3 regions of the Metabacillus sp. Hm71 genome follow, and region 2 is predicted to be linked to each of the others. Evidence: a T-box and tRNA genes for the amino acid it is inferred to sense, from the RefSeq annotation. Region 2 holds a T-box; the other regions hold tRNA genes.
What was found. A T-box is a leader RNA that pairs with one kind of tRNA and senses whether it is charged. The one in region 2 lies ahead of thrS (threonine--tRNA ligase), so its partner is inferred to be a tRNA-Thr.
Positions count from the first base shown of each region.

Region 1: it has a tRNA-Thr gene. The T-box ahead of thrS (threonine--tRNA ligase) is inferred to sense a tRNA for this amino acid. The anticodon was not compared.
Region 3: it has a tRNA-Thr gene. The T-box ahead of thrS (threonine--tRNA ligase) is inferred to sense a tRNA for this amino acid. The anticodon was not compared.

Region 1 covers NZ_CM200278.1:4,421,445-4,431,644, forward strand. The annotation lists gene ACSVDH_RS21870 (glucose-1-phosphate adenylyltransferase) at 1-616, opposite strand, end outside; gene glgB (1,4-alpha-glucan branching enzyme) at 573-2,534, opposite strand; tRNA gene ACSVDH_RS21880 (tRNA-Glu) at 3,126-3,197, opposite strand; tRNA gene ACSVDH_RS21885 (tRNA-Ser) at 3,213-3,303, opposite strand; tRNA gene ACSVDH_RS21890 (tRNA-Asn) at 3,307-3,381, opposite strand; tRNA gene ACSVDH_RS21895 (tRNA-Ile) at 3,392-3,468, opposite strand; tRNA gene ACSVDH_RS21900 (tRNA-Gly) at 3,475-3,548, opposite strand; tRNA gene ACSVDH_RS21905 (tRNA-His) at 3,557-3,632, opposite strand; tRNA gene ACSVDH_RS21910 (tRNA-Phe) at 3,662-3,734, opposite strand; tRNA gene ACSVDH_RS21915 (tRNA-Asp) at 3,889-3,965, opposite strand; tRNA gene ACSVDH_RS21920 (tRNA-Met) at 3,970-4,046, opposite strand; tRNA gene ACSVDH_RS21925 (tRNA-Ser) at 4,215-4,307, opposite strand; tRNA gene ACSVDH_RS21930 (tRNA-Ile) at 4,326-4,402, opposite strand; tRNA gene ACSVDH_RS21935 (tRNA-Met) at 4,407-4,483, opposite strand; tRNA gene ACSVDH_RS21940 (tRNA-Ala) at 4,509-4,584, opposite strand; tRNA gene ACSVDH_RS21945 (tRNA-Pro) at 4,603-4,679, opposite strand; tRNA gene ACSVDH_RS21950 (tRNA-Arg) at 4,786-4,862, opposite strand; tRNA gene ACSVDH_RS21955 (tRNA-Leu) at 4,872-4,960, opposite strand; tRNA gene ACSVDH_RS21960 (tRNA-Gly) at 4,971-5,042, opposite strand; tRNA gene ACSVDH_RS21965 (tRNA-Leu) at 5,053-5,138, opposite strand; tRNA gene ACSVDH_RS21970 (tRNA-Lys) at 5,152-5,227, opposite strand; tRNA gene ACSVDH_RS21975 (tRNA-Thr) at 5,380-5,455, opposite strand; tRNA gene ACSVDH_RS21980 (tRNA-Val) at 5,607-5,682, opposite strand; rRNA gene rrf (5S ribosomal RNA) at 5,727-5,842, opposite strand; rRNA gene ACSVDH_RS21990 (23S ribosomal RNA) at 6,094-9,025, opposite strand; rRNA gene ACSVDH_RS21995 (16S ribosomal RNA) at 9,393-10,200, opposite strand, start outside.
Region 2 covers NZ_CM200278.1:2,991,026-3,001,225, forward strand. The annotation lists gene ACSVDH_RS14515 (DeoR family transcriptional regulator) at 297-863, shown strand; gene ACSVDH_RS14520 (PepSY-associated TM helix domain-containing protein) at 887-2,266, shown strand; gene ACSVDH_RS14525 (FixH family protein) at 2,280-2,750, shown strand; gene ACSVDH_RS14530 (UCP032817 domain-containing protein) at 2,840-3,820, opposite strand; gene ACSVDH_RS14535 (carbon-nitrogen hydrolase family protein) at 4,026-4,790, opposite strand; gene thrS (threonine--tRNA ligase) at 5,112-7,028, opposite strand; T-box leader at 7,081-7,305, opposite strand; T-box leader at 7,347-7,570, opposite strand; gene ACSVDH_RS14545 (VOC family protein) at 7,731-8,081, opposite strand; gene ACSVDH_RS14550 (RNA polymerase alpha subunit C-terminal domain-containing protein) at 8,283-8,573, opposite strand; gene ACSVDH_RS14555 (amino acid permease) at 8,864-10,200, opposite strand, start outside.
Region 3 covers NZ_CM200278.1:179,432-189,631, reverse strand. The annotation lists gene glmM (phosphoglucosamine mutase) at 1-1,303, opposite strand, end outside; gene ACSVDH_RS01060 (CdaR family protein) at 1,331-2,578, opposite strand; gene cdaA (diadenylate cyclase CdaA) at 2,571-3,392, opposite strand; gene ACSVDH_RS01050 (zf-HC2 domain-containing protein) at 3,573-4,184, opposite strand; gene sigW (RNA polymerase sigma factor SigW) at 4,198-4,761, opposite strand; tRNA gene ACSVDH_RS01040 (tRNA-Ala) at 5,047-5,122, opposite strand; tRNA gene ACSVDH_RS01035 (tRNA-Gly) at 5,138-5,212, opposite strand; tRNA gene ACSVDH_RS01030 (tRNA-Lys) at 5,219-5,291, opposite strand; tRNA gene ACSVDH_RS01025 (tRNA-Gln) at 5,295-5,369, opposite strand; tRNA gene ACSVDH_RS01020 (tRNA-Tyr) at 5,521-5,604, opposite strand; tRNA gene ACSVDH_RS01015 (tRNA-Thr) at 5,620-5,692, opposite strand; tRNA gene ACSVDH_RS01010 (tRNA-Val) at 5,697-5,772, opposite strand; tRNA gene ACSVDH_RS01005 (tRNA-Glu) at 5,794-5,868, opposite strand; tRNA gene ACSVDH_RS01000 (tRNA-Thr) at 5,898-5,970, opposite strand; tRNA gene ACSVDH_RS00995 (tRNA-Asn) at 5,973-6,047, opposite strand; rRNA gene rrf (5S ribosomal RNA) at 6,058-6,173, opposite strand; rRNA gene ACSVDH_RS00985 (23S ribosomal RNA) at 6,393-9,324, opposite strand; rRNA gene ACSVDH_RS00980 (16S ribosomal RNA) at 9,559-10,200, opposite strand, start outside.

The sequences.
Region 1 (10,200 bases), 1.4 Mb from region 2:
GATATTCCTTTAAAACAGACCATTTAAAGATGTAGATGCCCATTGAGGCCAGGTTATTTTTCGGCTTAGCAGGTTTTTCTTCAAATTCAACAACCTGCATTTTTTCATTGGTATTCATGATGCCAAAACGACTTGCTTCATCCCACGGTACTTCAATAACAGATATAGAAGCATCTGCATTCTTTTTAATATGGTAGTCTAGCATTTCTGAATAATCCATTTTGTAAATATGATCTCCTGATAAGATAAGGACATATTCTGGATCATATTGCTTTATATAATTAATATTTTGATAGATGGCACTTGCTGTTCCTTTATACCATTTCATCTCAGAGGATTCTGTATAAGGAGGCAGAACAGTTACCCCCCCATTTTTACGATCCAAATCCCAAACACTGCCTATGCCGATATATGAATTTAACACAAGCGGCTGATATTGTGTAAGAACTCCTACGGTGTCAATGCTAGAATTTGTACAATTGCTTAAGGTGAAATCTATTATTCGGTATTTCCCCCCAAATGGTACTGCTGGTTTCGCTAAATTTTTTGTAAGGGAGCTTAATCTACTTCCTTTACCTCCTGCTAATAACATTGCGACGCACTTTTTTCTTCCCATTTTTATTCTCCCCTCTTTTTTTTACTGCTCGTAAAATAACTGCACCATATGGTGGAATCGTCATCGAAACATGGTATGGTCTTCCATGGTATTCGCCTTCAATTGCCTTGAGATTCTTTCGATTTATTTGATCTGAACCGCCAAATTCAGCTGCATCACTATTTAAAATTTCAACATATTCCGTATCAACCGGTACTCCAACCTTATATTCATGGTAAACGTCAGGCTTAAAATTACAAATAATAACAAGGAAGTCATTTTCTTTTTGACTCTTACGAATAAACGAAAAAATGCTTTGATCTTTATTATCAACATCAATCCACTCAAAGCCCTCTTCTGAATGATCTAATTCATATAATGGCTTTTGTTTTTGATAAATGTTCATCAAATATTTAAAATATACGCGCATTTTGTTATGCATTTCATAATCTTCAAGCATCCAATCGAGCTGTTCCAAGTCCTTCCATTCATCAAATTGACCAAATTCTCCACCCATGAAAAGCAGCTTCTTTCCAGGGTGTGCCATCATATATCCAAAAAGCAGCCTTAATTGGGCAAACTTTTGCCAGTAGTCACCTGGCATTTTATTTAGTAAGGATTTCTTCCCATGAACAACTTCATCATGAGAGAATGGTAAAATGAAATTTTCCGAAAAAGCATATAAAAGGGAGAATGTTACTTTATGGTGGAGTTCATTCCTATGTTCTGGAGAAGTCTCCATATAGGTAAGAATGTCATTCATCCAGCCCATATTCCATTTGTAGTTAAAGCCTAGACCACCTGACGAGGTAGGAGCGGTTACCATCGGCCAATCAGTTGAATCTTCAGCAATCATTAAAATATCAGGATCTTTTGCAAAAACAGCTTCATTTAATTTTCTTAAAAAGCTAACTGCGTAAGGATTCTCCACTAATTCATGTGAATTTGGCCAGTAAAGCATATTTGCAACTGCATCAACTCTGAATCCATCTACGTGAAAATGTTCCATCCAAAATATCGCATTTGAAATCAAAAAGCTTTGAACCTCTGGTTTGCCAAGATCAAAGTTTGCTGTTCCCCAATCCCAATTTTCTCGATCTTTTTCAGTTTTGTATTCATATGTAGGCTCACCATCAAACATATAAAGTCCATGGGAGTCCTTACAAAAATGTCCCGGCACCCAATCAATAATGACACCGATATTTTCTTGATGGCATGCATCAATAAATTCCATTAGCTCGTGAGGTGTCCCAAATCTACTTGTTGCAGAGAAATAGCCCGTTCCCTGATAGCCCCAAGAACGATCATATGGATGTTCGATAACTGGCAGCAACTCAATATGAGTAAACCCATGATCTATTACATATGGTATTAGTTCCTCTATTAATTCTTTGTAGCTGTACAACTCTCCATCTTCTTTTACTTTCCATGTACCTAAATGAACTTCGTAAATCGCCATTGGTCGATCATATGGCTGCTTAAGTCGCTTCTTTTTCTTCCATTTTTGATCCTTCCAAACATAGCCAGATAAATCATAAACAACAGATGCCGTATTTGGTCTTACTTCTGAAAAAAAAGCGTATGGATCTGCTTTTAACAAAGTCTCTCCATTAGCTGTCACAATTTCATACTTATATATTTCCCCTGCTTCTAATTGCGGAATAAATAAGCCCCATATCCCCTCCTCATTAATCCTTTCCATTTGATGATTTTGACCATTCCACTCGTTAAAATCACCAACAACATTTACCTGTCTTGCATGTGGTGCCCAAACACAGAAATTTGTACCTATAACCCCATTCAGTTCTTGTGTATGTGCACCTAAAAAACCATAGCTTTCAAATGACTGTCCCTCATGAAATAAATGAATATCATAGTCTGTTGGACAAGTGAGAGTCACATATGTCACCCTTTCTCTTAATATCTCTATGCTAAACATTCAAGACTTACTAGTAGATACCTGCAATGTAACCGCTACTTTTTTACGACATAATCCAACAAAACCTTTGAAGTTGAGGGTGAATGTTATACTTTTAAAATATAAGAAAAAGAAAGAAAAAAGGAAAGGAACTGCCCTAAAACCGTAGAAATACTTAAGAATTAAAAAGATGTTTTTGAAATTGAAATAATATAATTTGATTTAATGAAAGCGTTTAAATAACTAGGATTATGGACAAGTCAAACCACTATTTATTATAGTAATAAAACATTAAATTCGACTTTTTGTAGGAATTTGTTGAAAGTTCTTTTGAAGAAAAAAAGAAGGAAATTGATTCATGAATATCCTATTGAAGGATGATCTTTGCTGGTTGAATAAATAAACAAAGCTGAATTGAAAATGTCAAAAACATAGTAAAAGGAATTCATTTATTTTTATTAAAATAACTATAAGCCTTTTTAAGGACAAACGTCAACAAATAAGCATTGCCTAAATAATGTGAGGGTTCCATTAATGGTGGCTTTACCACTTGTTAAGATCAAAATCAATATGTATAGAAAAAAACACTGCAGGAATGCAGTGTTTTTTTGATGACCCGTACGGGATTCGAACCCGTGTTACCGCCGTGAAAGGGCGGTGTCTTAACCGCTTGACCAACGGGCCATTATGTTTGTTATATGGCGGAGAAGGAGGGATTTGAACCCTCGCGCCGCTTACGCGACCTACACCCTTAGCAGGGGCGCCTCTTCAGCCACTTGAGTACTTCCCCATATGGCTCCGCAGGCAGGATTCGAACCTGCGACCGATCGGTTAACAGCCGATAGCTCTACCACTGAGCTACTGCGGAATAAAATGTATGGTGGGCCTAAATGGACTTGAACCATCGACCTCACGCTTATCAGGCGTGCGCTCTAACCAGCTGAGCTATAGGCCCACTTTCTGGAGCGGGTGAAGGGAATCGAACCCTCATCATCAGCTTGGAAGGCTGAGGTTTTACCACTAAACTACACCCGCAAGTAAAATGGGGCGGCTGATGGGAATCGAACCCACGAATGTCGGAACCACAATCCGATGCGTTAACCACTTCGCCACAGCCGCCACATAAAATATATCAACTTTTTAAAAGGTGGCTCGGGACGGAATCGAACCGCCGACACATGGATTTTCAGTCCATTGCTCTACCGACTGAGCTACCGAGCCATTTAGTTTACGGCTTCCACTAAGCTTCGAATCTCTTCGTCAGCTCCATCGCTCACATCCTCACGTATTAACATACGCTCCGGTGCTCCCTCAGTCGCTTCCTCGACCTTCTCGCTTATTGAAACCCTTTTACTCTAGATTAGGAATTTTAAAATGGCGGTCCGGACGGGACTCGAACCCGCGACCTCCTGCGTGACAGGCAGGCATTCTAACCAACTGAACTACCGGACCATTTTGGTTGCGGAGGCAGGATTTGAACCTGCGACCTTCGGGTTATGAGCCCGACGAGCTACCAGACTGCTCCACCCCGCGACGATAATATAAATTAAAGTTTATCTATGCTCTTAGATATTGCCTAATAGAGACCGTCCCGATTTCAGGATGCTGATTCAAGAAGCAGCTCAATCGGTACGCTGATGATTATTCAGTGAAGCATATTCGTTCGTGCTCCACCCCGCGACGATAATATTAAATATAATATGGAGGAGGAAGGGGGATTCGAACCCCCGCGGGCTTTGACACCCCTGTCGGTTTTCAAGACCGATCCCTTCAGCCGGACTTGGGTATTCCTCCGTAATACTTTTTTTAAAATGGTGGACCTTGTAGGACTCGAACCTACGACCGGACGGTTATGAGCCGTCTGCTCTAACCAACTGAGCTAAAGGTCCAAAATGGTAGCGGCGGAGGGAATCGAACCCACGACCTCACGGGTATGAACCGTACGCTCTAGCCAGCTGAGCTACACCGCCAAAATAGAAGTTTAAGTTGAATTTATGGTGGAGCCTAGCGGGATCGAACCGCTGACCTCCTGCGTGCAAAGCAGGCGCTCTCCCAGCTGAGCTAAGGCCCCAAAAACAATTATAAGAGATGGTCGGGAAGACAGGATTCGAACCTGCGACCCCTTGGTCCCAAACCAAGTGCTCTACCAAGCTGAGCTACTTCCCGTACTAGATATCAGAGGTATGATGTGAGAGGTCAGAGATCTTTAAGTACTGCTTCGAAGCAAAGCCTTTAATCTAACTTCTGACTTCCGATTTCTCACTTCTAGAAATGGCGCGCCCGAGAGGAGTCGAACCCCTAACCTTTTGATCCGTAGTCAAACGCTCTATCCAATTGAGCTACGGGCGCAAGTCTAACTGGTGCCGAGGACCGGAATCGAACCGGTACGGTAGTCACCTACCGCAGGATTTTAAGTCCTGTGCGTCTGCCAGTTCCGCCACCCCGGCACTTATAAAGAGCGGAAGACGGGATTCGAACCCGCGACCCCCACCTTGGCAAGGTGGTGTTCTACCACTGAACTACTTCCGCATGATTTAGATGGTGCGGGTGAAGGGACTTGAACCCCCACGTCACAAGGACACTAGATCCTAAGTCTAGCGCGTCTGCCAATTCCGCCACACCCGCACGGTGTGTAAAATGGTGAGCCATGAAGGACTCGAACCTTCGACCCTCTGATTAAAAGTCAGATGCTCTACCAACTGAGCTAATGGCTCTTGTTTCAAAACACTCATAGGTTTGACGCCCAAATTTCAGAAAGCTTATTCAAGAAGCGGCTCAATTTGTGCGCTGAAGTTAATGCTTCGCAGCTTATTCATTCGTGCTCTACCAACTGAGCTAATGGCTCTTATTTTTTTGAAACAATAAGTGGTGCCGGCGAGAGGACTTGAACCCCCAACCTACTGATTACAAGTCAGTTGCTCTACCAATTGAGCTACACCGGCGTATTTAGTATTGTGTAATATATAGTCATTCTTACCTAACAGTCACCCAAATCTCAGGAAGATTAATCAAGAAGCAGCTCGATTTGTGTGCTGAAGCACAGCTTCGAAGCTTGTTCGATCGTGCTCTACCAATTGAGCTACACCGGCAAAATGGTGGAGGATGACGGGATCGAACCGCCGACCCCCTGCTTGTAAGGCAGGTGCTCTCCCAGCTGAGCTAATCCTCCAAATCAAACATACAAAAGTGTATGCGTTTTAATATCTTGTTACTGCCTGGCAATGTCCTACTCTCACAGGGGGAAACCCCCAACTACCATCGGCGCTGAAGAGCTTAACTTCCGTGTTCGGCATGGGAACGGGTGTGACCTCTTCGCCATCATCACCAGACATTAGCGACAAGAATTATTATACTATTTCAGAAGAATATTTCAAGTGTTTTTTATAAAAACTTTATATTCCTTCAAAACTAGATAACGATTTTACAATTCAATTACTGAGCTTACGCTTTTCTACGTTGTCCAGCTACAGAAGCCAAATCCTACGGTAATTTTACTCTCTCGGGCGAAGTCAAAGTACGACTTCTGCGAGGGTCGCGCGGGTTCCCAATGGATTTTAGCGGACTTCTTCAGCTTTTCTAATAGGTTAAGTCCTCGATCGATTAGTATCAGTCAGCTCCACACGTCACCGCGCTTCCACCTCTGACCTATCAACCTGATCATCTTTCAGGGATCTTACGTTACAAAGTAACAGGGAAATCTCATCTTGAGGGGGGCTTCATGCTTAGATGCTTTCAGCACTTATCCCTTCCGCACATAGCTACCCAGCTATGCCTTTGGCAAGACAACTGGTACACCAGCGGTGCGTCCATCCCGGTCCTCTCGTACTAAGGACAGCTCCTCTCAAATTTCCTGCGCCCACGACGGATAGGGACCGAACTGTCTCACGACGTTCTGAACCCAGCTCGCGTACCGCTTTAATGGGCGAACAGCCCAACCCTTGGGACCGACTACAGCCCCAGGATGCGATGAGCCGACATCGAGGTGCCAAACCTCCCCGTCGATGTGGACTCTTGGGGGAGATAAGCCTGTTATCCCCGGGGTAGCTTTTATCCGTTGAGCGATGGCCCTTCCATGCGGAACCACCGGATCACTAAGCCCGACTTTCGTCCCTGCTCGACTTGTAGGTCTCGCAGTCAAGCTCCCTTGTGCCTTTACACTCTGCGAATGATTTCCAACCATTCTGAGGGAACCTTTGGGCGCCTCCGTTACATTTTAGGAGGCGACCGCCCCAGTCAAACTGCCCACCTGACACTGTCTCCCGGCCCGATAAGGGCCGCGGGTTAGAATTTCAATACAGCCAGGGTAGTATCCCACCGACGCCTCCACCGAAGCTGGCGCTCCGGCTTCTCAGGCTCCTACCTATCCTGTACAAGCTGTACCAAAATTCAATATCAGGCTACAGTAAAGCTCCACGGGGTCTTTCCGTCCTGTCGCGGGTAACCTGCATCTTCACAGGTACTATAATTTCACCGAGTCTCTCGTTGAGACAGTGCCCAGATCGTTACGCCTTTCGTGCGGGTCGGAACTTACCCGACAAGGAATTTCGCTACCTTAGGACCGTTATAGTTACGGCCGCCGTTTACTGGGGCTTCAGTTCAAAGCTTCGCTTGCGCTAACCTCTCCCCTTAACCTTCCAGCACCGGGCAGGCGTCAGCCCCTATACTTCGCCTTGCGGCTTCGCAGAGACCTGTGTTTTTGCTAAACAGTCGCCTGGGCCTATTCACTGCGGCTTTTCCGGGCTATTCACCCTAAAAAGCACCCCTTCTCCCGAAGTTACGGGGTCATTTTGCCGAGTTCCTTAACGAGAGTTCTCTCGCTCACCTTAGGATTCTCTCCTCGCCTACCTGTGTCGGTTTGCGGTACGGGCACCTCACACCTCGCTAGAGGCTTTTCTTGGCAGTGTGGAATCAGGAACTTCGGTACTATAGTTCCCTCGCCATCACAGCTCAGCTTATGTGACAACGGGATTTGCCTCGTTGTCAGCCTAACTGCTTGGACGCGCTAATCCAACAGCGCGCTTACCCTATCCTTCTGCGTCCCCCCATTGCTCAAACGGTGAGGAGGTGGTACAGGAATTTCAACCTGTTGGCCATCGCCTACGCCTTTCGGCCTCGGCTTAGGTCCCGACTAACCCTGAGCGGACGAGCCTTCCTCAGGAAACCTTAGGCATTCGGTGGAGGGGATTCTCACCCCTCTTTCGCTACTCATACCGGCATTCTCACTTCTAAGCGCTCCACTAGTCCTTACGGTCTAGCTTCACAGCCCTTAGAACGCTCTCCTACCACTGTTCTAAAAGAACAGTCCACAGCTTCGGTGATACGTTTAGCCCCGGTACATTTTCGGCGCAGAGTCACTCGACCAGTGAGCTATTACGCACTCTTTAAATGGTGGCTGCTTCTAAGCCAACATCCTGGTTGTCTAAGCAACTCCACATCCTTTTCCACTTAACGTATACTTTGGGACCTTAGCTGGTGGTCTGGGCTGTTTCCCTCTTGACTACGGATCTTATCACTCGCAGTCTGACTCCTGAACATAAGTCTTTGGCATTCGGAGTTTGACTGAATTCGGTAACCCGATGGGGGCCCCTAGTCCAATCAGTGCTCTACCTCCAAGACTCTTAATTCAAGGCTAGCCCTAAAGCTATTTCGGAGAGAACCAGCTATCTCCAAGTTCGATTGGAATTTCTCCGCTACCCACACCTCATCCCCGCACTTTTCAACGTGCGTGGGTTCGGGCCTCCATTCAGTGTTACCTGAACTTCACCCTGGACATGGGTAGATCACCTGGTTTCGGGTCTACGACCACGTACTCATTCGCCCTATTTAAGACTCGCTTTCGCTGCGGCTCCGTCTCTTCAACTTAACCTTGCACGGGATCGTAACTCGCCGGTTCATTCTACAAAAGGCACGCCATTACCCATTAACGGGCTTTGACTACTTGTAGGCACACGGTTTCAGGATCTCTTTCACTCCCCTTCCGGGGTGCTTTTCACCTTTCCCTCACGGTACTGGTTCACTATCGGTCACTAGGGAGTATTTAGCCTTGGGAGATGGTCCTCCCTGCTTCCGACGGGATTTCACGTGTCCCGCCGTACTCAGGATCCACTCTGGAGGGAACGAAGTTTCAACTACAGGGTTGTTACCTTCTATGACGGGCCTTTCCAGACCGCTTCATTTACCCCGTTCCTTTGTAACTCCTAATAGAGTGTCCTACAACCCCAAGAGGCAAGCCTCTTGGTTTGGGCTTCTTCCGTTTCGCTCGCCGCTACTCAGGAAATCGCGTTTGCTTTCTCTTCCTCCGGGTACTTAGATGTTTCAGTTCCCCGGGTCTGCCTTCATTACCCTATGGATTCAGGTAAAGATACTGTTCCATTACGAACAGTGGGTTTCCCCATTCGGAAATCTCCGGATCAAAGCTTACTTACAGCTCCCCGAAGCATATCGGTGTTAGTACCGTCCTTCATCGGCTCCTAGTGCCAAGGCATCCACCGTGCGCCCTTAACAACTTAACCTTCGACAAACGATAAGCGTCGAATTTCTTCGTTGACTTCGAGTTCTGCGGTGCTCATGTACCAAAACCGTACACTCCGCTCCTCGACCACTCGTCGCCTCGAACTTCTCGCTTCTCCTTTGTCTCAAGACATAAGTGCTTACTTAATGTCCTGATTAAACATAATTAAGAGAATCACTAAACTAAGCGTTTAAACTCAGTGAATTACTTGAATTGTTATTATCGTTATCTAGTTTTCAAGGAACATAAAGCACAGGATGCACAAATGCTATAAGCATTTAAACTCCTATGTCTTTTTTACATATAATGAAAGATCTTGATGATCTCTCAAAACTAAACAAAAACCAAGCGAGCCTCATTTTCCTTAGAAAGGAGGTGATCCAGCCGCACCTTCCGATACGGCTACCTTGTTACGACTTCACCCCAATCATCTGTCCCACCTTAGGCGGCTGGCTCCTTGCGGTTACCCCACCGACTTCGGGTGTTACAAACTCTCGTGGTGTGACGGGCGGTGTGTACAAGGCCCGGGAACGTATTCACCGCGGCATGCTGATCCGCGATTACTAGCGATTCCGGCTTCATGCAGGCGAGTTGCAGCCTGCAATCCGAACTGAGAATGGTTTTATGGGATTGGCTTGACCTCGCGGTCTTGCAGCCCTTTGTACCATCCATTGTAGCACGTGTGTAGCCCAGGTCATAAGGGGCATGATGATTTGACGTCATCCCCACCTTCCTCCGGTTTGTCACCGGCAGTCACCTTAGAGTGCCCAACTGAATGCTGGCAACTAAGATCAAGGGTTGCGCTCGTTGCGGGACTTAACCCAACATCTCACGACACGAGCTGACGACAACCATGCACCACCTGTCACTTCGTCCCCCGAAGGGGAACCTTCTATCTCTAGAAGTAGCGAAGGATGTCAAGACCTGGTAAGGTTCTTCGCGTTGCTTCGAATTAAACCACATGCTCCACCGCTTGTGCGGGCCCCCGTCAATTCCTTTGAGTTTCAGTCTTGCGACCGTACTCCCCAGGCGGAGTGCTTAATGCGTTTGCTGCAGCACTAAAGGGCGGAAACCCTCTAACACTTAGCACTCATCGTTTACGGCGTGGACTACCAGGGTATCTAATCCTGTTCGCTCCCCACGCTTTCGCGCCTCAGCGTCAGTTACAGACCAGAG
Region 2 (10,200 bases):
TCAACTGTTTTCTTCCTTTCAAATATGTAAGGATCTTATATTAATTCTATAAAACACTATTGCTTCCTTTTTTTACTAATCATTAAAGGGTCTTGAAACTTAAAATCTCCATACGATATAAAACATGAAATAAAATGGAGATGAATAATTATTGTCCATATTGTTACGGTTCAACATTTTTTCACAAAATTTATCACTGAATTTCTTGTAAGTATTCCATAAGTAAAATAGTCTTAATGATAAGGGATTAAAGAGAAAGTTGGTTTCCCGAACTTTTAATAAATGGTGGGATAAAAATGTTGCCAATTGAAAGACAACAACAAATTTTAACATGGTTAGAACAAGAAGAGACATTGCGTGTTTCGGATATTAGTAAGAGGTTACAAGTGTCCGAAATGACGGTTTACCGAGATTTAAAACCTTTAATTGACCAGCAGAAAGTTTTGAAAACATCGAATGGATTTACTCTTATCGCGCAAAGCTATAATTCTTCTAATCATTGTACGTATTGTTATAAGAATGTAAATCCAAGGCTGTCTGTTCAATTGATAAAAAAGAATCAACATGTGGAGCAAGCTTGTTGTCCCCATTGTGGCCTGCTGCGATTTCAGGATATAGAGAATGAGGTTTCACAAATTATTTGCCATGATTTTTTAAAAGATACAACGATAAGTGCTAAAATTGCGACCTTTATTCTAAATGCAGATCTTGATTTGAATTGTTGTCAGCCACAAGTCATTGCCTTTGAATCGATGAAACATGCTAAGAAATTTCAGCTGGGTTTTGGCGGGGAAATATATGGGTTCAAGGAAGCTATTCAAGCTATCACATTAGAAATGCATAGCAAAAACTGCTGCGACTAAGAAATTGTAAGAGGTGAAAAGAAATGGAACCCGCAAAAATAGAAAATACAACACAAAGCTCAAAAAAATTAGCAAATAGAAATGGTCTTTATCAAACTGTATGGAGATGGCATTTTTATGCCGGCCTTATTTTCGCTCCGTTTCTTATGATCCTTGCAGTTACTGGTTCTATCTATTTATTTAAGCCGCAGATTGAACAAATTCTGTATCAAGACTACTACGAAGTGAATCAACAAGGAGAAAAAATCCCTGCCTCCCAACAAATTGAGGTAGTGAAAAATCGATATCCTGATGCAGTTGTCACAGCTTATCGTCCTGGAGAATATGCAACTCGTTCGAGTGAAGTAAGCATAACATCTAATAATGAGTCTCTTACTATCTTTATAGACCCCTATACAGGTAAATTAATTGGAGAATTAAATAATGAAGACAGAATCATGGATAAAATCGAAGAATTTCATGGTGAACTAATGGCTGGTACTCTAGGAGACAGAACTGTTGAATTAGCTGCCTGTTGGGCAATCGTACTAATTGTAACAGGTCTTTTCTTATGGTTTCCAAGAAAGAAGCAAAGTCTGTCAGGTGTTCTTTTTCCCAGATTTAAAAAAGGAAAAAAGATTCTTCGAAGAGACTTACACGCAGTACCAGCCTTTTGGATAACAGCTGGAATGTTGTTTCTAATCCTGACAGGATTACCTTGGTCAGGCTTTTGGGGCAGTAACTTTCAATCGTTAGCTACTAATTCTGGGGCAGGTTATCCCCCTTCCATATGGATCGGCAGTGCTCCAACATCCACGATTAAAACAAAAGATATTGCTGATGTTCCCTGGGCTGCAGAAAATTTAGATGTACCTAAGTCAGAAATTCAAGGGTTTATACCACTTTCCATTGATGATGTGGTTGCAATCGCCAATCGTGAAGGGATTCATCCAAGTTATACGGTTATTTTTCCGACTGAAAAAGAAGGTGTTTATACATTGTCCGCTTTTCCTCCAAAAGCACATGATGAAGCGACCATACATATTGATCAATACACAGGTGCGATTCTAGCTGATTATCGGTATGATCACTACGGTTTGGTTGGAAAAATAGTTGCTTTGGGAATCACCTTGCATAAAGGGACGCAATTTGGTTTTGTTAACCAACTCATTAGTCTCCTTATTTGTTTTGGCATTATGTTTGTGGCAGTTAGCGGCTTTTATTTATGGTGGAAACGAAAGCCAAAAAAAGGATTAGGTGCTCCAAAAGCTCCAAGTATGCTGAAAATGAAATACTTTCTAATCCTTCTAATAAGTTTAGGGATCTTGTTCCCATTGGTCGGTTTATCACTTATAGTTGTTTGGTTAATCGACTGGCTATTTATTCAAAGAATAGCGGTCATGAAAAAAATATTGAATGCATAAGGTGGATATTGCGGTGAAAAAGATGATATGTATGTACTTATTCTTTATGATTGGTCTCATGCTAAGTGCATGCTCACTAAAAGAAGATGTGGCTTTGCTTTACAAGCAAGAAACACCTCTTGAATCCGAAATCATTATACCTACATCTTTTTCAGATAACGAGAAGGAGATAATTAAGGTCATTCTTACCCAAGAAGGAAAAAGAGTAAATGACCCAGACTTTGTTCATTTTGAAATATGGAAACAAGACGGGTCTGTCCATTATTCTATGGAAGAAGCGAAGGAATTAGGAAACGGTACGTATAGTATTAGCAAAGATTTCGACAGTGAAGGTCTTTATTTTGTAAAAGTACATGCTAGTCAGAATGGTTCAATGATTATGCCTCAAAAACAGTTTATCGTAGGTGAACTTTCTAAAAGTGAATTAGAATACTTACAAAAAGGTGCACAAAAACAAAATGCCCCTCATGAACATCACCATTAAATGATAGAAATCCGGTTTTCATTTGAAGACCGGATGTTTGCTATAAGTGATACGCTTTATTACCCTTTTTTTGCACCTCAATGCTTTAACTAAGACGAACAACCTCCGCCACAGCTTGAGCAGGAGGAACCGCATCCACTATTTCCGCCGCCATCGCCTGAACCATCGCCGTGGTTATCCCCGGAACGATCAGAGGAAGCTGTACCGCAGAAAACGGCGTTGGAGCAACCGCTGGTATATTTTGCCACTTGAGTAAATGCATATACTTTCGCGCATTCCCAATAGTCATTAAAATAATAAAACGAGAAGAATACCATAACAAGTGACAAGGAAGTCATATCACCATATGTCTGTTGCTTTGTAAATGAGCCTTTTTTATCAACCTGATAGATCTTTTCCGCTTCATTTATTTGCTTCTTCATGCGATCGACTAAATATTCAGCCAGTCCTTTATTAACTTCGCTTTGACGAAAATACTTTTCCAACAAAGCTTCCTTACTATTTTCCTTAAATTCTTTTAAAATCTCATTAGATAACGGGTGATTGAAAAAACTCCCCCAAGTCTTCCAGCTAAATTCGGTAATTTGAAACAGCTGTGAGAAAACCCAGTCGAAAAATGCGCGATCCTGTGGTGCTGGATCGGGATTTGTGTTTGGAATATGATGAAGCATTTCCCCTAAAAATTGCTCTGAAAATGACTGATACTCTTTCGTAAAAAGGATCATTTCATGCCAGATTTCATCGACATCTTCACTAAACATAGGGGCTTTCTTTAGAATGTTAGCGACTAGGAAATACCTTTTTAATTCAAACAAAAGCCACTCAAACTCATCCTCGCTCCGTTGGGGATGCTCCTTAAGAAATCGCTGCTTAACTTGTTGAATATACTCATCGTCTAAAGCCATATTTAATTGATTAAGTAAAGGCTGGATTGGGACATGGTTTAATAGACCTAGATTTTCCGGTATATTCTCCTTAATTAATTTTGGCTGACCTTTTTTGATTGAAGCAATGATCCCAACTGTAATACCGGCCAACAGCAGGCCACCAAAAATAACACCAATAATCATTTCACTCCCCCTTTTTGAAAAATATATATGTTTTGGTAAAATTATACTACACTTTCAGTGTTATTTTAAGAGTTTTAGAGCTTTAGGCTAGTTTTAGATTGGGAATTTTTTAAAACTGGATTTTTGATATATTAATTGGGTAGCTATTATGAATTGGCTGTTTGTTAATATCTCTACTTCTATAAAACGCCACTTTCTAAAAAAATCATGATAGATATTCAACTTGAAATTTAGAAGATATTAAATCCATTTTTTCTACATCCCAATCAAAAGTTAGAATGGCCGATTTTACAGATTTATGCGACAGAAGCCGTTTCCCATTTTTAATGATTAGACTTTCTGCTTCCCAAAAAGTAACTGTTTCGTCCTCTCCTGTTCGATTACAGACAAATATAGGTAATCCAGTATCGATTGATCTCTGTTCCCACTCCCCATTTGGTCCATGTAAACCTGGTCCCCAAGAAGATGGAGCAACAATTATTTGTGCTCCTTTTACTAATAAGGTATTGGCAATCTTGTCCGTATAAGCATCTGCACATATCATAATTCCAAGTCTTATGCCTTCCAGTTTTATCGTTTCAATGATAGAGCCTGTATGGCACCAACCATCTGAAATAGTGGCGCTCTTCCTTTGTCTCCCTATTAATTCTCCTTTTCTATTTATCACAAATACTGAATTATATAGCTCCCCATCTTCAGATTTTTCAGGACAACCAATAAATACATTCGTATTTATTGACTTAACCAAATCACGAAAATGGTTCATCCATTCATCGGGCTGCCTTTTAATCCAGCTAGTACCAATTTTTTGAGAAAATTGCAACCCGCTAACAGCTAATTCTGGTGTTATAATCCACTCCACATTTTTTGCTGCCGCGAGTTTCACAGCTTTTTCAATTAAATGTTGATTATATTGAATATCCCCAGCAATAGGTAATAAATGCAGTAAAGCGACTCTTATTCTCTTCAACATAACTCCCCCTTTTGGCTATAAATGGTCACCCATAATTATCATCATATCACTATTCATTTTAAGACGAATTATTTTACCTAAACTTTTACAATACAGACCAAAATTCCTATATTAACTAATCGAGCATTAAACTTATGGTTTTGATCTTCGAATTGCCTCGCTTACTTCTCTTATTTCCAAGCAACTAAAAAAGAATCCTTCTTGTTATACTCCTCTTCAAAATAAAAATAGAGCGCTTATCCTTGTTCCGGGATAGCGCCCTTTCTGGAATAAATGTTACTTATCTTCAAGCTGCCGTTACAGAGACGAATCTTCTAATTAAATACTACGTTCTTTTATTTGCTGTTCTATTTTCTTTTTAAAATGTTCAAGGGGAACACTTTCCGATTGTTGTTCTCCGTATTTTCTTACATTTACTTCATGTTCTTTCACTTCATTGTCACCCAGCACCAGCATATAAGGGATTTTTTGCATCTGTGCTTCTCTTATTTTATACCCTAGCTTTTCGTTGCTATTGTCAATTATCACCCTTACTCCCAGTTGTTTCAGTTCGGATTGAATCTGTAAACAATAGTCCAAGTGCACCTGTGAGATCGGGATAATTTGCACTTGCACAGGTGCAAGCCAAACAGGAAAAGCACCTGCAAAATGTTCGATTAAGATACCACAGAAACGATCAATGGATCCAAAAATAGCACGATGGATGACCACAGGTCGAACCTTTTCGTTGTTTTCATTAATATAAGTTAAATCAAATTTTTCCGGCATTTGAAAATCAAGCTGGATTGTTGCACATTGATGGCTTCGTTTTAAGGCATCTTTAATATGGAAATCTATTTTCGGACCATAGAATGCCCCATCGCCTTCATTTACATGGTAATCAATTTCTAAATGTTTAAGTACATTCTTTAATGCTTCTTCAGATATTCCCCAAAATTTGTCATAACCTAATGAATTCTCTGGACGAGTGGAAAGCTCCACCGAATAGTCAAAGCCAAATGTACGATATACTTGGTCAATTAAAGAAAAGACCTGTTTAATTTCACTTTCAATTTGATCCTCTCGGACAAAAATATGGGCATCATCCTGGCAAAATGTACGGACCCGAAGCATTCCATTTAACGCACCACTGTATTCATGACGGTGAACCTGACCATATTCTGCTATTCGAACTGGTAAATCCCGATAAGAATAAAGGTCATTTTTAAAAATTAGCATATGCCCTGGGCAGTTCATTGGTTTGAGAGCGAAATGTTTCTGTTCGACTTTTGTGAAGTACATATTTTCATGGTAATGATCCCAATGGCCCGAATTCTCCCATAATTGTTGATTCATCATAAATGGAGTACGAACCTCAGCGTAACCAGCTTTGTTTTGAAGTTCACGAGAGAATTGTTCTAATTCATTTCGAACAATTTGTCCTTTTGGTAAATAAAACGGCATTCCTGGAGCTTCCTCAGAAAACATAAATAACTCCAATTGCTTTCCTAATTTCCGATGATCTCGATTTGCTGCTTTTTCTAAGAAATGTAGATATTCAGTTACATCCTTTTTCTTTTTAAATGCCACTCCATACACCCGTTGCAGCACTTCATTTTGACTATCACCTCGCCAATAAGCACCTGATACACGAGTTAATTTGACTGCTTTTATGAAGCCAGTGGATGGAAGATGTGGGCCGCGACAAAGATCAATAAATTCTCCCTGTTGATAAAGAGTAATTTTTTCATCTTTTGGAATATCCTTTAATATCTCTAACTTAAATGGTTCACCTTTTTCTTCAAATAATTTTTCGGCCTCTTGATAAGAAACTTCGATTCGTTCGATTTCTAAATTCTCGTTTATGATGTTTTCCATCTCTTTCTCAATGGCAAGTAAGTCGTTGGAAGTCAAACTGTGTTCCAGTTTCAAATCATAGTAAAATCCATCTTCAATGACTGGACCTATCCCAAGTTTTACATTGCCATAGAGCCTTTTAACAGCTTGTGCCAATACATGTGCGGATGAGTGCCTTAAAACTTGCAATCCTTCCTCTGAATCAAGAGATAATATCGAGACTTCCGCATCCTGTTCGATCTTGCAGCTTAAATCTACCACTTGTTTATTTACTTTCCCTGCAACTGCATGTTTGCTTAAACTTGAGCTAATGGAGTCTGCTATATTTTTCACTGTCATGCCTTTCGAAAATTCCTTTATTTTTCCGTCTGGAAATGTAACTTCAATTAATTTACTCATTATAATAAACACTCCTTTTTATGTAAAAAATAAAAAAAGCACTCATCCCTATGAAAGGGACGAGTGCGCCATACCCGTGGTTCCACCCAATTTCCCATAAGCAAAAAGAAAACTTACGGCTCTGGTGCTATAACGCAGCATAGACGGTATTGGATACTTATATTCCCCAATACAGCTCAAAGGCGGTAAATTATTTCCCTAAGCTAGGAAGGTCACAGCAACTCCTTCCCTCTCTGAAAACCGTAAAAATAATTCATGTCCTTTTCATCGCAATCATTTTATATGTGATTGTAAAAATAAAAAACGCACTCATCCCAATGAAGGGACGAGTGCGTAATACTCGTGGTTCCACCCAATTTCCCATAAGTTAAAAGAAAACTTACGGCTCTGGTGCTGTAACGCAGCATAGACGGTATTGGATACTTATGTTCCCCAATACAGCTCAAAGGTGGTAAGATACTTTCCTGTGTTAGGAAGATTTCAGCTATCCTTCCCTCTCTGGAAACCGTAAAAGTAACTCATGTCCTTATCAGCGCTTTTATAAATTCAAGCATTCATTTAAATTATTTTACATATTACAATAAATTTCCATAAATAGCAATACCTATTTTTTGTATTTTTAGGAAAACTTCTTACTTTCTATAAGAAAATAGTTGCTGTTGCAACCCTTGGAATTTAACCTAAGTAAATGTTGTAAAATGATTAACACTTGCACACCATTAAATGGTTTCCATAAGGGTCTTTGAAATTAAACCAATGGTTATGCTCAATTTCTGTTGTTAATTCAACATTCTTACTTTTCATATACTCATACGCTTGTTCGATATTGTTAGTGTTAAAATGAAAAAGTGGAGTGTTGAAAATAGTATCCTCTGAATAAATCTTGCTATCTAATACAATTCCTGTACCATTCATTGGTACAATATATAAATGACCAGATAGTATCTCACCATCTGCTATTAACCCTAATATGTCACAATACCATTCACGTGCCTCTTCAATATTCTTTACAGGAATAAAAATTGTTCCGATTTTATTTAATATAGGGTTCATAAACTACCTCCATAAATAAATTTCAAGTATATATATTAATTCGCTTTTAGTTTTTATATTCCCTTCTTGTCAAGCATCACTGCACTTTTTAAGAAAAATCCCCAGCTTCATATCGAAGTAAAGTGTGCTCAACAATAGAAAAAGCACAAATCTTGCTGCAGAATTGTGCTTTTTCTATTGTTGAGGATTGTAAAGTTTTGGTTATGATTTAAATGATAGTTCCTTTTCTTCTAATGAAGCTTTAAGTGTAGGTAGAGAAGCAGGTCCTATCCCATGAAATTTTAAAATTTCTTTTTCGCTGTAATCTGACAGTTTTTCCAATGTAGTAATTCCTTCATGTATCAATGCGTTTCTAGCAGGTGAAGAAAGTTTTGAAAGAAATCCACTGTCCGGCTTACGTTCTTGCTCACACGTAGGGCAGCTTGGACAGTCAGTACTTTTATAATATTTGTGTCCTTTGTTACATATCCTTAAATTCTTTTGATTAGTCATCTAAATACACCTCATAAAATTGGTATGTTATTTACTTCTTATTCTTTAAATGCATCGATTCTTTTCTCTTCAAAGTAACTTTTCTTCTTCGAAGCTTCCTGCTAGTAAGGATACCGGATTCGGAATTAAGAATTCAACCATAACGCCATAACACTTAATGGAAAGTGCTTCAGTACGAATCTCAATTTCATAATTAAGTTGTCTAAATTAGTTTAAAAAACGGTAAACTTGCAAAAAAAGTAAAGAAAAGACACCACTTCAGGTGGGGTCTCTTTTCATAAATAGGTAAATTATGCTGCTTGTCTTCTTTCAATACGTGAACGTACTCTAAAGTAAGATACTGTAATGAATAAGTAAATGACGATTGTAATCGTCGTTACCATGATAGATGTAGTAGCTATTACACCAATTAATATAGCAATCAGCGCCAATAATGCGAACCAAGTCGTGTAAGGATAAAAGCGGACTTTATAGCTGCCTTGCTGTGTCTGATTTGTGCGAGATTTCAAATGTGCTATCGCAATAATAATCCATATACAAAGAACCGTATATCCAAGAGAACCCATTAAGTAATTAAACGTATTACTCCCGGCAAATACAGAAATAAGCACTCCTGCATACAGTGATGATGTACATGCTAATATCGCATAAACAGGCACCTGCTTTTTCGACACTTTTGCAAATAGTTTTGGCATCCGACCATCCGCCGCTTGTGTGTAAAGAACACGTGACGATGCATATAGCCCAGAATTCATTGATGAAATTATAGCTAACAAGATAATAGCATTCATTATGTGATCTGCATATGGAATTCCTATCATGCTAAACACCGTCACAAACGGGCTCTCTGGTACGCCATTCACTTGATTCCATGGGATCAAGCTCACAATAATGAAAAATGGTAAAATATAAAAAGAAATAATCCGTATCAATGTACCTCTCACTGCTTTAGGTATAATCTTTTCCGGATCTTTTACCTCTGCCAACGTAACACCTATCATTTCAGTACCACCGTATGAATAAATGACCACCAGCATAGCCATGATCAATCCATGCATACCATTAGGGAAAAATCCTCCATGCTGTGTAAGATGAGAAAATCCTGTTGCGGTATGGTCTTGAAACGGTATTAATAAAATGATTAAACCGGTTATAATAAATAATACAATGACACTGATTTTTAACAATGTGAGCCAATATTCTGTTTCTGCAAATAGCTTAACTGAAAATAAGTTTACAAGGGTAACAATGGCAGATACCATTAAAGCCAGTACCCAAACTGGAATATCTGGAAGCCAGTATTGCAGAAAAATAGCAGCAACCACTGATTCCGCAGCGATATTTAATACCCACATTTTCCAATAAATCCAGTCTAGAAAGTGTGCAGCATAATTACCTAAAACTGGCTCAATTAAATCACGAAATGTTCTTGCCTGTTTGTTTCTAACTGCCATTTCAGCAAGGCCCTGCATAATAAAAAGCAAGATGATACCTCCAATCATATACGCAAGAATGACAGCAGGGCCCGCCATATCGATGGCCGTACTGCTTCCTTTAAATAATCCAGCACCTATAGCTCCTCCCAGCGCCATCATCATAATATGGCGTGATGTCATCGTCCGTTTTA
Region 3 (10,200 bases), 2.8 Mb from region 2:
CAACATATTCACGGCATAGCTCTTCTGTCGGTGCTTCAGCCATTACACGGACTAAAGGTTCTGTACCTGATGGTCGAACAAGGATGCGGCCATTTCCATTCATTTCTGACTCCACTGCAGAAATAACTTCTTTTACTTTTTCATTTTCTGTTACATGATGTTTATCTGTTACTTTTACATTGATTAGCAATTGAGGATACTTTGTCATTTCACTCGCAAGCTCTGAAAGCTTCTTGCCTGTTAGCTTCATGATGTTGACTATTTGCAAGCCTGTAAGCAATCCGTCACCAGTTGTATTGTAATCAAGGAAAATAATATGTCCTGATTGCTCTCCACCAAGGTTATAGTCATTTTTCTTCATTTCCTCTACAACATAGCGGTCACCAACAGCAGTTGGGATACTGTTAATTTCATGCTCCTCAAGCCCTTTGTAAAAGCCGAGGTTACTCATAACGGTAGAAACAACTGTATTTTTCTTAAGTCTTCCTTCACTTTTAAGGAATTTAGCACAAATATACATAATTTGATCACCATCAACGATGTCCCCATTTTCATCAACAGCAATCAAACGATCACCATCACCATCAAATGCAAGGCCGATATCCGCATTTTTCTCCTTAACAAAAGCTGCTAATGCTTCTGGATGTGTCGAACCTACACCGTCATTGATATTTAATCCATTTGGAGAGGTACCCATCGTTGAAACGTCTGCATCCAAGTCAGCGAACAGATGTGTAGCAAGTGACGACGTTGCCCCATGTGCACAATCCAATGCAACATGAATTCCCGTAAAGTCTTCATCAACTGTTTGTTTCAGGAATTGAAGGTATTTTTGTCCACCTTCGAAATAATCATTAACTTGTCCTAGGTGTTGTCCTACTGGTCTTGGCAGTGTATCAACCTCTTGGTCCATTAAGTTTTCAATTTCATACTCCTGCTCATCTGATAGCTTAAATCCATCTGGGCCAAAATACTTAATGCCATTATCTTGAACAGGATTATGTGAAGCAGAAATCATGACTCCTGCTTGAGCTCCCAGTGCCTTTGTTAAATAAGCGACACCTGGAGTTGAGATTACTCCTAAGCGCATAACTTCAGCACCAATTGATAGGAGACCTGCTACAAGAGCACCTTCCAGCATATGACCTGAAATACGAGTGTCACGACCAATTAATACTTTTGGTCTTTCTGTATCCTTTGTTAAAACATACCCGCCGCATCTCCCGATTTTAAAGGCCAGCTCAGGTGTTAATTCACTATTTGCTACTCCTCGTACTCCGTCTGTACCAAAATACTTTCCCATTGGTTTCGCTCCTTTATTTATTCCGCCTTAAGAGGCTGAAGAAATTTTCACTTTTACTTTTGCTTGTTCTAATGACCATGTTATATTTTGTGGGCCATTCACCTCAACAGGTACTTCATGTTCACCTTCACTTAGATCTGAAAGGTTTATATATAATTCTATATCAGAAGAATTAACGTCTTTAATCACATCCGGTGCTCCGAATATCTTAACATCAAGTGTTCCTGACTCTGGATCAACCATCTCAACGTCCATGCCTTCAGATAAACCAACTGCTTTCACTGATTGATTTTCAAAGGTTTTTTCCTCTTGCTCAGCGACGTCTATATTGATTTTGATTTTTTCAGGATTTACTTTATTAATCCCTTCTGGTATTGGAATAGGTACTTCTAAAACAGTATCCTTTTTAATTTTGCTAAGATCGACTGTAACCCCATCTATGAATTCCAGTTCCTCTAATACATCATTAGGGCCAAAAACGGTAACTTCCTTAGGTTCCGGTTCGATGCTTGAAATACTTAAGCCTTTTTCAAGCTCACCTTCCCTGACAATTTTAAATGGCAATACTTTACTTGGGCTTTTAATAGGAACTGTTACATCAACAACGGTCGGTTCTACTTCTACAGGTATGACATTTCCATCACTGTCATAGATCGTAATTCGTGATTCCTCATTAACGGTTTCTTCTGCATCTTCTAAGTTTACGACTGCTTTTACACTTGAAATTTGCTCAATGACTTCTTTTGATGCTGTCACCCGAACGCTGTTTGGATTGACAATTGGCTGGTCGGGTGTATAGCCTTCTTCAAGCTTATCTTCATTCAAAAAATCGACTTCTACTTGAAAATCCTTCGTCACCTTCTCTTCAATTGATACATCAATAACAGAAGGGTCAATTTTTGCCTCCAGGTCCTCAGAAAGATTTTTTATGCCTAGCTTCACTTTATGAGTTCCAATTGATAACTTCGATAAGTCTGCATATACTTCAAAATCCCTAAGCTTACTCGCCTTCGTTAAGGTGCCTGTTGCTCCTTCTAAATTCACTTCAACTGATTCAGGAACACCTGTAACAACAAGGTTTTCTTGATCAAAATATGTTGTAACAGGGACATCTGTGACAGTCGTCTTGTCTGCATCAGGCGAAAAGGACAAAGGAGATGATGAATTATTATTAACTGTATTGCCTGATTCAATATTGACTGAAGCATATAACATTAAGGCCATGAATAAAGCAATAACCCTCATTACCCAATGGTTATTCATTAGCTTATCCATTATTTTTTCCCCTCCATTGCCAGCGGTTTGAGGAAGCAGGTTTTGATGCAACCATTAACTCTTTTTGAAGAATCTCTCTTAGTTCATCTTGAGTCAAGTTTCGATAAAGCTCACTATTTCGTGCTACAGAGACACTTCCAGTCTCTTCAGACACGATAATGGTTAAACTGTCTGTAACCTCACTTATCCCTAATGCTGCCCTATGCCGCGTCCCGAGCTCCTTAGAAATAAACGGGCTTTCTGAGAGAGGCAGATAGCAAGCGGCTGCAGCAATTTGATTCTTTTGGATAATAACCGCTCCATCATGAAGCGGTGTATTCGGGATAAAGATATTGATTAATAATTCAGAAGAAATCATCGAATTTAAGGCTATTCCCGTTTCTATGTAATCACTCATGCCTGTTTCTTTTTCTATGGACATTAACGCACCAATGCGACGCTTTGCCATATAGTCTGTTGCCTTTACAATTGCCTCAACGGTTATTTCAGGATCGTCCTCTCCAGGCAGACTGCCTCTAGAAAATAAACGTCCTCTTCCTAGCTGTTCTAAGGCTCTGCGCAGCTCTGGCTGGAAAATGATAATAATGGCTAAAAACCCCCATGTTAAGGCTTGGTCCATTAACCACTGCAAGGTGTTTAAACCTAGATATTGGCTTAACATGCGGACTACAATTATCACTGTAATTCCTTTTAATAGCTGTACTGCCTTTGTTCCCCTTATGACCATAATCAATTTATAGATAACATACCAAACAAGGAGAATATCAACAGCTATGCCGAGGTAATGCAATATTGGTATATCCTCATATCCCATTCACTCGTCCTCCATGTATTTCACTCTTTTATAGGTAAAATCTCGTTTATTTAATTTTTATCATCAGCGAAGTTTTTCCCCTTACTAAACTAAACTGAAATAAAGGATTCTAATAACGATAGTATTATATCATTTCTTGAATAGAAATGTAAAAAGGCCACCATAATGATGACCTTATGTTTAATCAAAAACACTGACAACATCCTGAGAGAGGTTTTTTATATGGTACCATAACCACTCAAACATCTGATCCACTTCCTCTATCTCGCCGGTCACTTGGCCTGCAGATGCGAGGTATTTCTCTCCATTAATGACAGTGACATTTCCTTCAATTGTACCCTCAATCACTAATGTTCCGTTTTTAACAGTGACATCTCCTTTTATAACTTCTCCCTTCGGTACAGTGACCTTACTGTTCTCTACAACTAAGTCTGAGTGCTTTGAGACACTAAATTGCTGATCTTCATTCCATGCAGAAAATAAACTTCCTGCCATAAGAAGAACAAATAAAGATGCCGCTGCTAATAGTGGGTGACCCTTCATCCAACGATTCCAAGAAACAGTTCGCTTTTCTTTTGGAAGTCTATTCATAACGGCTTGTGTGAAATCTTTAGGAGCTTCAATATGGGATGTACTTTGGACTAGTGCGATAGCTTTTTCTAGTTCATGAAAATGTTGAAAGCACTCCTTGCATGTATGAAGATGGTCTTTCACCTGTTTTTCTTCATCACTTGTTAGTTCATGATCCAAATATTTATGCAAAAGCTGCACAATTTCAGAAGAACAGCTCATATTTCTCACCTCATTATAAATGCCTTAATTGCTTTCGGAGGGCTTCTCTCCCCCTGTGAATCCTGGTTTTAACAGTACCTATCGGAATATCAAGGATTTCACTTATTTCTATTAATGATAGCTCATCTATATACTTTAAGACAATAACCGTTCGATATTTATCGGGCAGCTTTAAAATTTCAGCTTGAATTGTCTGCTGAAGCTCCATGGTTTCCAGCTCTTCCTCAGGCAAAGCTGCCTCTGCAGCAATTTGAGAATACATGGTTAATCCATCTGTTCCCGAAACCTCTGCATCAAGGTAATAATCCGGCTTCTTTTTCCGTATACGGTCAATCGAAAGATTCGTTGCGATTCGATATAACCATGTTGAAAACTTTTTATTCATATCATACGTATGGATATTAACATACGCCCGTATGAAGGCTTCCTGTGCGATATCTTCTGCTTCATGTGCGTTTCCCAGCATACGATAACATAATTGATAGATCTTATCCTTATACAAATCCACGATTTCAGCAAATGCATTTTGATCGCCCTTTTTAACCTGTTTTATCCGCTTCTTTACTATTGTTTCCATTTTCACATACCTCCGCACTCTGCGGGTCTCTTTATATACGTATTAGCATTTCATAAGGTTTCATTTATTGCACATAAAAATATTTTAACAAATTTTGGAGATGAGTAGGGAATTTTTATTAATTTGTTTTTAAATAGAAAATGAAAAGAAAGATTTATCTTCATATTAGTCAAAAAGTAACAAACGAAAGGGCTAATTTTAAGTGAATTGTACTAAAAATAAAGAAAATAAAAAAAAACCATAAACAATCGTCCATGGTTGTGTCATTTTATTGATATATTGTATTGGTGGAGCCTAGCGGGATCGAACCGCTGACCTCCTGCGTGCAAAGCAGGCGCTCTCCCAGCTGAGCTAAGGCCCCAATTATAAAAATCTATGGAGCGGAAGACGGGATTCGAACCCGCGACCCCCACCTTGGCAAGGTGGTGTTCTACCACTGAACTACTTCCGCAAATGATGAGCCATGAAGGACTCGAACCTTCGACCCTCTGATTAAAAGTCAGATGCTCTACCAACTGAGCTAATGGCTCTAATGGCTGGGCTAGCTGGATTCGAACCAACGCATGACGGAGTCAAAGTCCGTTGCCTTACCGCTTGGCTATAGCCCAATAGAAATTTACTTGTTAGTTCATTAGATACTTTATTATTAACATTATTTAGTGAAATATTCACACTAAACTCTCTAAACAAAATCAAAGATAAACAAATGATGAAATGGAGTTCCATTTTCCCTTCGTTTATCTGCATTTTATATGTAAATGGTGGAGGGGGGCAGATTCGAACTGCCGAACCCTAAGGAGCGGATTTACAGTCCGCCGCGTTTAGCCACTTCGCTACCCCTCCATATTTATAAAACAGTGCCGGCGAGAGGACTTGAACCCCCAACCTACTGATTACAAGTCAGTTGCTCTACCAATTGAGCTACACCGGCGTAATGGTGGAGGATGACGGGATCGAACCGCCGACCCCCTGCTTGTAAGGCAGGTGCTCTCCCAGCTGAGCTAATCCTCCAAGATTATGTATAAAAATAAATGGTGACCCGTACGGGATTCGAACCCGTGTTACCGCCGTGAAAGGGCGGTGTCTTAACCGCTTGACCAACGGGCCATTAAGGCATTTTTCTTTTTTGAATATTAAGCTTCCAACCGGGCTCGAACCGGTGACCTCTTCCTTACCATGGAAGTGCTCTACCAACTGAGCTATGGAAGCATTGGCTCCGCAGGCAGGATTCGAACCTGCGACCGATCGGTTAACAGCCGATAGCTCTACCACTGAGCTACTGCGGATTAACAACAAGCCTGGCAACGTCCTACTCTCACAGGGGGAGTCCCCCAACTACCATCGGCGCTGAAGAGCTTAACTTCCGTGTTCGGCATGGGAACGGGTGTGACCTCTTCGCTATCGCCACCAGACAAATGGTTTACGGCTTCCGATGAACTTCACATTTCTGCGTCATCTCAATCGTCAACATCCTCACGTACGGCTGTACGCTCCGGTGTCTCCTCAATCGATTCCTTGAACTGTTTGTTCCTCGAAACCCTCTAACTTTGTATAAAGTTATTAGGAATACTATATTCCTTCAAAACTAGATAACGATGTATAATTCAATTCACTTTGTTTAACGCATTAAATAGGTTAAGTCCTCGATCGATTAGTATCAGTCAGCTCCACACGTCACCGCGCTTCCACCTCTGACCTATCAACCTGATCATCTTTCAGGGATCTTACGTTACAAAGTAACAGGGAAATCTCATCTTGAGGGGGGCTTCATGCTTAGATGCTTTCAGCACTTATCCCTTCCGCACATAGCTACCCAGCTATGCCTTTGGCAAGACAACTGGTACACCAGCGGTGCGTCCATCCCGGTCCTCTCGTACTAAGGACAGCTCCTCTCAAATTTCCTGCGCCCACGACGGATAGGGACCGAACTGTCTCACGACGTTCTGAACCCAGCTCGCGTACCGCTTTAATGGGCGAACAGCCCAACCCTTGGGACCGACTACAGCCCCAGGATGCGATGAGCCGACATCGAGGTGCCAAACCTCCCCGTCGATGTGGACTCTTGGGGGAGATAAGCCTGTTATCCCCGGGGTAGCTTTTATCCGTTGAGCGATGGCCCTTCCATGCGGAACCACCGGATCACTAAGCCCGACTTTCGTCCCTGCTCGACTTGTAGGTCTCGCAGTCAAGCTCCCTTGTGCCTTTACACTCTGCGAATGATTTCCAACCATTCTGAGGGAACCTTTGGGCGCCTCCGTTACATTTTAGGAGGCGACCGCCCCAGTCAAACTGCCCACCTGACACTGTCTCCCGGCCCGATAAGGGCCGCGGGTTAGAATTTCAATACAGCCAGGGTAGTATCCCACCGACGCCTCCACCGAAGCTGGCGCTCCGGCTTCTCAGGCTCCTACCTATCCTGTACAAGCTGTACCAAAATTCAATATCAGGCTACAGTAAAGCTCCACGGGGTCTTTCCGTCCTGTCGCGGGTAACCTGCATCTTCACAGGTACTATAATTTCACCGAGTCTCTCGTTGAGACAGTGCCCAGATCGTTACGCCTTTCGTGCGGGTCGGAACTTACCCGACAAGGAATTTCGCTACCTTAGGACCGTTATAGTTACGGCCGCCGTTTACTGGGGCTTCAGTTCAAAGCTTCGCTTGCGCTAACCTCTCCCCTTAACCTTCCAGCACCGGGCAGGCGTCAGCCCCTATACTTCGCCTTGCGGCTTCGCAGAGACCTGTGTTTTTGCTAAACAGTCGCCTGGGCCTATTCACTGCGGCTTTTCCGGGCTATTCACCCTAAAAAGCACCCCTTCTCCCGAAGTTACGGGGTCATTTTGCCGAGTTCCTTAACGAGAGTTCTCTCGCTCACCTTAGGATTCTCTCCTCGCCTACCTGTGTCGGTTTGCGGTACGGGCACCTCACACCTCGCTAGAGGCTTTTCTTGGCAGTGTGGAATCAGGAACTTCGGTACTATAGTTCCCTCGCCATCACAGCTCAGCTTATGTGACAACGGGATTTGCCTCGTTGTCAGCCTAACTGCTTGGACGCGCTAATCCAACAGCGCGCTTACCCTATCCTTCTGCGTCCCCCCATTGCTCAAACGGTGAGGAGGTGGTACAGGAATTTCAACCTGTTGGCCATCGCCTACGCCTTTCGGCCTCGGCTTAGGTCCCGACTAACCCTGAGCGGACGAGCCTTCCTCAGGAAACCTTAGGCATTCGGTGGAGGGGATTCTCACCCCTCTTTCGCTACTCATACCGGCATTCTCACTTCTAAGCGCTCCACTAGTCCTTACGGTCTAGCTTCACAGCCCTTAGAACGCTCTCCTACCACTGTTCTAAAAGAACAGTCCACAGCTTCGGTGATACGTTTAGCCCCGGTACATTTTCGGCGCAGAGTCACTCGACCAGTGAGCTATTACGCACTCTTTAAATGGTGGCTGCTTCTAAGCCAACATCCTGGTTGTCTAAGCAACTCCACATCCTTTTCCACTTAACGTATACTTTGGGACCTTAGCTGGTGGTCTGGGCTGTTTCCCTCTTGACTACGGATCTTATCACTCGCAGTCTGACTCCTGAACATAAGTCTTTGGCATTCGGAGTTTGACTGAATTCGGTAACCCGATGGGGGCCCCTAGTCCAATCAGTGCTCTACCTCCAAGACTCTTAATTCAAGGCTAGCCCTAAAGCTATTTCGGAGAGAACCAGCTATCTCCAAGTTCGATTGGAATTTCTCCGCTACCCACACCTCATCCCCGCACTTTTCAACGTGCGTGGGTTCGGGCCTCCATTCAGTGTTACCTGAACTTCACCCTGGACATGGGTAGATCACCTGGTTTCGGGTCTACGACCACGTACTCATTCGCCCTATTTAAGACTCGCTTTCGCTGCGGCTCCGTCTCTTCAACTTAACCTTGCACGGGATCGTAACTCGCCGGTTCATTCTACAAAAGGCACGCCATTACCCATTAACGGGCTTTGACTACTTGTAGGCACACGGTTTCAGGATCTCTTTCACTCCCCTTCCGGGGTGCTTTTCACCTTTCCCTCACGGTACTGGTTCACTATCGGTCACTAGGGAGTATTTAGCCTTGGGAGATGGTCCTCCCTGCTTCCGACGGGATTTCACGTGTCCCGCCGTACTCAGGATCCACTCTGGAGGGAACGAAGTTTCAACTACAGGGTTGTTACCTTCTATGACGGGCCTTTCCAGACCGCTTCATTTACCCCGTTCCTTTGTAACTCCTAATAGAGTGTCCTACAACCCCAAGAGGCAAGCCTCTTGGTTTGGGCTTCTTCCGTTTCGCTCGCCGCTACTCAGGAAATCGCGTTTGCTTTCTCTTCCTCCGGGTACTTAGATGTTTCAGTTCCCCGGGTCTGCCTTCATTACCCTATGGATTCAGGTAAAGATACTGTTCCATTACGAACAGTGGGTTTCCCCATTCGGAAATCTCCGGATCAAAGCTTACTTACAGCTCCCCGAAGCATATCGGTGTTAGTACCGTCCTTCATCGGCTCCTAGTGCCAAGGCATCCACCGTGCGCCCTTAACAACTTAACCTTTGACATCGAAGATGTCATTTACTAATTATTAAGAGAATCACTAAAAATAAGCGTTTAAACTCAGTGAATTACTTGAATTGTTATCGTTATCTAGTTTTCAAGGAACATAAAGCACAGGATGCACAAATGCTATAAGCATTTAAACTCCTATGTCTTTTTCTTACATATAATGAAAGATCGTAAATGATCTCTCAAAACTAAACAAAAACCAAGCGAGCCTCATTTTCCTTAGAAAGGAGGTGATCCAGCCGCACCTTCCGATACGGCTACCTTGTTACGACTTCACCCCAATCATCTGTCCCACCTTAGGCGGCTGGCTCCTTGCGGTTACCCCACCGACTTCGGGTGTTACAAACTCTCGTGGTGTGACGGGCGGTGTGTACAAGGCCCGGGAACGTATTCACCGCGGCATGCTGATCCGCGATTACTAGCGATTCCGGCTTCATGCAGGCGAGTTGCAGCCTGCAATCCGAACTGAGAATGGTTTTATGGGATTGGCTTGACCTCGCGGTCTTGCAGCCCTTTGTACCATCCATTGTAGCACGTGTGTAGCCCAGGTCATAAGGGGCATGATGATTTGACGTCATCCCCACCTTCCTCCGGTTTGTCACCGGCAGTCACCTTAGAGTGCCCAACTGAATGCTGGCAACTAAGATCAAGGGTTGCGCTCGTTGCGGGACTTAACCCAACATCTCACGACACGAGCTGACGACAACCATGCACCACCTGTCACTTCGTCCCCCGAAGGGGAACCTTCTATCTCTAGAAGTAGCGAAGGATGTCAAGACCTGGTAAGGTTCTTCGCGTTGCTTCGAATTAAACCACATGCTCCACCGCTTGTGCGGGCCCCCGTCAATTCCTTTGAGTTTCAGTC